Aquitalea magnusonii: one gene and its partner. The protein of the gene in region 2 interacts with the protein of the main gene of each other region in a pairwise test. Links are inferred from orthologs where the notes say so. Each region holds a gene or a part of one and is shown on either strand. Other genes may lie near its edges. The genes, in order: cysK and cysE.

Region 1 (3,072 bases), 4.1 Mb from region 2 along the record:
CCATCTCCTTTCGCTGTCACTTTAACGCTAGACCCGAGCGGTTCAGAACCAAAGACATCTCCACCAAGTAATTGACTTGAAACAAAAAACAATCCGTGCTTGACAAAAACCGCATGCATTCCTGCATCAGAAAAATGCAAAAATGGCCGCCCTATCACCATAGGACAGCCATCTGGAAATGCCATCAATACCCGCCCGCCAGGCGACAACACTCAAAAAAATGCAGCCGCGCCAGAGTTCAAGGCCAACTGCCAGGATCGGCGGAGAACGGCAGACTGGCCATCAAGAGGTAATCATCCTTCCTCTGCATCACCATCCACATAGAACCATTGACCATCTTCCTTGCGAAAACGGCTGACTTCATGCAAACGCTGCGCACGGCCATTTACCTTATAGCGTGCAACAAATTCGACTACACCAGCCTCATCGGCTGCGCTGCCTGCCTGTGTGCTGAGCACCTCCAGCGACAGCCATTTGACAAAGCGCTCCTCTCGCGAGAGATCCAGCTCAGCCGGGCGGGTGGAGGAATGCCAGCTGGCCAGCAGATAATCACCATTATTCATGGTGTAGGCGGTATAGCGCGAACGCATCAGACTTTCAGCCGTTGGTGCCAACGCAGTACCCGCAATATAAGGTCCACAGCATTCCTGGAAAGAAGCAGCCAGGCCACAAGGGCAGCCGCTGGATTGTTTTTTCTTGCTCATTGTTTCTTCAGCCCAGAGCGGGCAATCCATAGAGTTTCAACAGAAAATTGGTAAAAACCGGTTGTGACGGTTTGGGCTGCATCTTGGGCCAGCGCCGTAGCCACTCCCGCAAACGCATTTCCATCCTGGCCTGAGACTCCTCCTGGCTTAGACGGCCTGCATCACGCTCGACGGCCAGGTAGCGGTACATGGCAAAGTTATTGTCATCCACCGGATTGGCGCCAATCAGTCGCAAACGATAGCTATTGAGCTGATCGGCGGCTGCCACCCGGTTCAGTTCACCCGACTTGACCTTGCCAGCCAGCCGGTTTGCTTCGCGCAGTAATTGCTCCACTTTGCTGTCCGGTACTGCAGGGGCAAGGGGCGGGCGTGCCGGACGCGCCGAACTTTGCGGCGCAGGAGCTTGTTGCAGCAGGCTGCACGCACTGAGCAGGACGGGCAGCACCAGCAACTGACGCGTGACTTTGGGGATGGAAATCATGGCGGTAGTGTAGCGGATGTCGGGCCGTCTTGGACAAAAAGCCCAACCAAACAGTTCGTATCCGCGCTGCCCACAAAACAAAACCGACCGGCAAACACTGCACGGTCGGTTGAGATCACCAGCGGCAATCAATACACGGTGGCGGGTATCAAGCCAGATGTTCGAACAAGGGGGTGGAGAGGTAGCGCTCACCAAAAGACGGAATCACGACCACAATCAGCTTGCCGGCATTTTCCGGGCGCTTGGCCAGCTCGATTGCAGACCATACCGCCGCACCCGAGGAAATACCTACCAGCACGCCCTCCTGAGTAGCCACCGCACGGGCCGTATTGAAGGCATCTTCGTTCTTGACCCGGATGATTTCGTCATAGACCTCGGTGTTCAGGATGGAAGGGACAAAGCCAGCACCAATACCCTGAATCGGGTGTGGTCCCTTGGGGCCTCCGGACAGCACCGGAGATGCATCAGGTTCCACGGCAACAATCTGCACACCTGGTTTGCGTGCCTTCAGTACCTCGCCCACACCGGTCACCGTGCCGCCAGTACCCACACCCGCTACAAAGATATCCACCTGACCATCGGTATCACGCCAGATTTCTTCTGCCGTAGTGTTACGGTGTACTTCCGGATTAGCCGGGTTTTCAAACTGTTGCGGCATGAACCATGTATCCGGATTTTCCTCCACCAGTTGGCGGGCTTTGGCAATGGCACCACCCATGCCATCCGGACCAGGGGTGAGGATAAGCTCGGCACCGTAGGCCTTGAGCAACTGCCGGCGCTCACGACTCATGGTTTCGGGCATGGTAATCACCAGCTTGTAGCCACGCGCCGCACACACCATGGCCAAGCCAATGCCGGTATTGCCGGAGGTCGGCTCTACGATGGTGGTTTGCGGTCCGATCTTGCCAGCCTTCTCGGCAGCATCGATCATGGCAACCGCAATCCGGTCTTTCACACTGTGCGCCGGGTTGAAAAACTCCAGCTTGGCCACCACGGTGGCAACGCAACCATCGGTAACACGGTTCAGTTTGACCAGAGGGGTATTGCCGATCAGGTCGGTTACGGTATTGGCGATACGCATTGTCTTATTCTCCCGGGCAACATAAATGCAAGGTTTAATAACTCATATAATATATGTGAGCATCCCCAAAACGCTAATAGTGTTTGCTTCTATCCAATAAACCAACAGGTCCGCCACCACCATGCCAACCCAGGAAACCCTGATTCCCCTGAGCGGCTGGCGCCGCAAGCTGTTCGTCGTCATCTTCGAAGCAGATACACGTGCCGGCCGCCTGTTTGACCTTGCCCTGATCGCAAGTATCCTGCTGTCCCTGGTATCGGTAGCACTGGAAAGCGTAGCCAGCATTCGTCAAAGCTGGGGCCCACAGCTCAAGGTACTGGACTGGATGTTTACCATCCTGTTCACCATCGAATATGTGCTGCGGCTGATCTGTATTCATAAACCCCTGCGCTACGCTCGCAGCTTTTTCGGCATGGTGGACCTGCTTTCCATCCTGCCGCTCTACCTGGGTCTGTTCATTCCGGAAAGCCGTTTCCTTGCAGACATCAGGGTGCTGCGCCTGTTACGCATGTTCCGCATTCTCAAACTTACCCGCTACATGGGCGAGGCACATGAACTGAAGCGTGCAATGCTGGCAAGTCGGCGCAAGATTCTGGTGTTTCTGGTCACCGTCATCGTACTGGTCATCATCCTGGGGACACTGATGTATGTGATCGAAGGAGAGGCCAATGGCTTTACCAGCATACCCATCGGTATTTATTGGGCCATTGTCACCCTGACCACGGTCGGTTTTGGTGACATCACGCCCAAGACGCCCTTGGGACAGGGACTGGCAAGTCTGGTCATGATTACCGGCTATGGCATCA
Region 2 (3,257 bases):
CCCCGCGCAGTGGTGGATAACGCAGCACGCGCAGCAGGGTTTGCTGGCTGTGTTCAATCATGGCGGACAGCGGCTGGCTGTACTGTGCGGCGATCGCGGCTGGCGTGTGCGCCTGCACCCAGCCCAGCAGCTCACGCGCCAGGGCATTGGCGCTGTCGTAATAACGGCGGGCATCATCGGCCAACGACGGCGGCACGCGGCCCCAGGGGTAGATGTGGAAGTATTCCTTGATGTCCTTCAGGCTGGCACCCTTGGCCGTTTCCGAAATGTCGGGGGAAAAATAACCGTCCTGCTTCTCCACGGAAAAGGCGTAATCGTGTTTTTGCGGACTGTTGAAGAAGGCCAACCAGTCAGCATAGATTTTTTCCACCAGTTGCTGGTCGATGGGGTGATTCACCAGCACGCCAAAACCGGTTTCGTGCAGGGAACGGGTAAATTGCGCGGCAGCATCGGCGGCGCGGTAGTCGACAACGCGGACGTTCATGCGAGGGAATCCTTACGGAAGGTGGCCGTCAGGCAAGATCGGGACGGACCACGGCGGCGGATTCTACCCCTGCCGTCGCAGCAGGCAAAGCGCCACGGTGGAATCTCAGGGCAAGGCCACCCATGGCGGGCCGGCTGGTTGCGGGGTCAGCACCACCGCACCCGCTTCGGCCAGCATGGCCAGCCGCCAGAACAGGTAGCTGTCCGGCACCAAGGCGCTGCGGTGCTGCCCCATGATGCCGCCCACCAGACGCACCGCTGCCTGTGCGCCATCACGGCGCAAGGCCTCCAGCAAGGCGGCGTCGAAACAATCGGCCGGCTGCTGCTGTAGCTGGCCGTGGTGCAGTTCGCGCCAGCCGGCGGCGGCCTGCTGCCAGTGCTCCCATTCGGCGGCAAGGCGCTGGCGCTCTGCCGGCTCGACTGGCCGGGAACTGCCGATCAACTGCTGTATTTCCTGCTGGCCGCACATGCCCATGGCGATATGGCCATTGTGCTGGATTGCCACCTTGCCACTGGCCTCTACCAACGACAGCGGCTGACTGGCGTGGGCGTGGGCGCACACCATGGCCAGCAGCAAGCGGTCATGCGCGCCATTGCCCAGCCACAGGCAAAGCGGCTGGCGCTGGACAAACACGCGGAACAACTGCTTGCGACAGTGCCAGTAGTCCTTGAGAAAGGCTTCGTCGATGTCCGGCAGCCAGCGCATGGACCACCAGATGCGGTTCCACCACGCCACCCGCGCCTGCGGGTCGATGGCATCGGCATCGGCCAGCGGGCCATGGGCGAAGTCTTCCACCACCTCCAGCACCTCATCGCCCGGCAGCAGGGTGCGCAAGGCCTGGGCGGCTGAAGGGCCGGTCAGCAGGTGCACGGTGGGCTGGGTCACACGCGCTGGTCCATGTCGAGGGCCGGCATGGCACCTTCCACCGTTTGCGCCACCACGCGGGCCGGCACGCCCGCCACCGTGGCATGCGGCGGCACGTCTTCCAGCACCACGCTGCCGGCACCCACCTTGGCACAGTCGCCCACGCGGATATTGCCCAGCACGGCGGCACCGGCACCCAGCATCACGCCATCGCCGATCTTGGGGTGACGATCGCCCCGGTCCTTGCCGGAGCCGCCCAGCGTCACGCCGTGCAGGATGGAAACATTATTGCCGATGACCGCGGTTTCACCGACGACCAGTCCGGTGCCGTGGTCCAGCATCACCCCCTGGCCGATACGCGCTGCCGGATGAATGTCGGCACCGGTGACTTCCGAAATGCGGTTCTGCAAGAACAGCGCCAGGGTCTTGCGCTGCTGTTGCCACAGCCAGTGGGTGATGCGCTGGCTTTGCAGCGCATGGAAGCCCTTGAAGTACAGCAAGGGCGTGGAATAGCTGTCACAGGCCGGGTCGCGCTCGAAACAGGCGCGGATGTCGGCCCGTGCCGAGGCACTGATGGCCGGGTCGGATGCCAGCGCCTCGCGGAACAGTTCCATCAGTGCGCGCGCGTCCATCACCGGGCTGGCCAGCTTGCTGGACAAGTGAAAGGCCAGCACGTCTTCCAGCGTGCTGTGCCGCAAAACCGTCATGTGCAGGAAGCTGGCCAGCATCGGTTCGTCACGCGCGGCCTGCTCGGCTTCCTGCAGAATGGCGAGCCACAGGGCGTCGCCGGAATCTTGCTTCATGCTTGTTACTCCATTACCACGCGGCCCGGACCATGCCGGGCCGGTGCTTACAACAGGACCACGTCAAACTGTTCCTGGGTATAGGTGGATTCCACCGACAGCGAAATCGGCTTGCCGATGAAGTCCACCAGCATGGCCAGGCTTTGCGATTCCTCGTCGAGGAACATGTCGATCACCGGCTGTGCCGCCAGGATGCGATAGCCCTTGGCATCGAACTGGCGCGCCTCGCGCACGATTTCGCGCTGCACCTCGTAACACACGGTCTGGGCGGTCTTGATTTCGCCACGGCCCTGGCAGGTGGGGCAGGGTTCGCACAACACATGCGCCAGGCTCTCGCGGGTGCGCTTGCGGGTGATTTCCACCAGCCCCAGGCTGGTGAAGCCGTTGAGGGTGACGCGGGTACGGTCGCGCGCCAGTGCCTTGGCCACTTCGCTCAGTACCGCAGTCTGGTGTTCTTCATTGTCCATGTCGATGAAATCGACAATGATGATGCCGCCCAGATTACGCAGCCGTAGCTGGCGGGCAATGGCCTGGGTGGCTTCCAGATTGGTCTTGAAGATGGTTTCGTCAAAATTGCGGTTGCCGACAAAGCCGCCGGTGTTGACATCGATGGTGGTCATCGCTTCGGTCTGGTCGATGATCAGGTAGCCGCCAAACTTCAGGTTCACCCGCCGCGACAATGCCTTGTCGATTTCCGCCTCGATGGAAAACAGCTCGAACAGTGGCCGTTCGCCCGAATAGCGCTCGATCTTGCGCACGGCGGACTGCACGTATTGCTCGGCAAATTCCACCATGCGGCTGTAGTTTTCAGTCGAGTCGACAATCACGTGCTCGGTGGTGTCGCTCACCATGTCGCGCAGCACGCGCACCGCCAGCGGCAGGTCTTCGTACAGCAGGCTTTGCGCCGGCAGGTGCTGCGATTTGTGGCGGATGTCGGCCCACAGCTTGGACAGGTATTCGATGTCAGCCTGCAGCTCGGTATCGGTGGCGGTTTCCGCGCTGGTGCGGATGATGTAGCCACGCGGCGTGCTGGGCGGCAGCAGCTTTTCCAGCCGCGCCTTCAGGCTGTGGCGTTCCGACTCGCTCTCGATCTTTTGCGAGATGCC

Evidence for each region.
Region 1: the proteins of cysE (region 2) and cysK interact in binary tests that used the Escherichia coli proteins (3 or more experiments, as listed by UniProt). The link is inferred for Aquitalea magnusonii from one-to-one orthologs.

What each region holds. Positions count from the first base shown.
Region 1 is NZ_AP018823.1:494,333-497,404, reverse strand. What follows is about bases 301-3,050. They hold cysK (cysteine synthase A), read right to left. Parts: upstream 2,267-3,050; coding sequence 1,334-2,266; downstream 301-1,333. Other genes in these bases: DLM_RS02420 (ion transporter), read left to right, coding at 2,388-3,050; DLM_RS02430 (hypothetical protein), read right to left, coding at 712-1,185; DLM_RS02435 (YchJ family metal-binding protein), read right to left, coding at 301-590. Also shown: DLM_RS22905 (hypothetical protein), read right to left, coding at 1-185; more of DLM_RS02435, read right to left, coding at 294-300; more of DLM_RS02420, read left to right, coding at 3,051-3,072.
Region 2 is NZ_AP018823.1:4,556,885-4,560,141, reverse strand. Bases 259-3,193 are described here. They hold cysE (serine O-acetyltransferase), read right to left. Parts: upstream 2,152-3,193; coding sequence 1,366-2,151; downstream 259-1,365. Other genes in these bases: rng (ribonuclease G), read right to left, coding at 2,199-3,193; DLM_RS21370 (DUF3658 domain-containing protein), read right to left, coding at 590-1,369; DLM_RS21375 (isopenicillin N synthase family dioxygenase), read right to left, coding at 259-484. Also shown: more of DLM_RS21375, read right to left, coding at 1-258; more of rng, read right to left, coding at 3,194-3,257.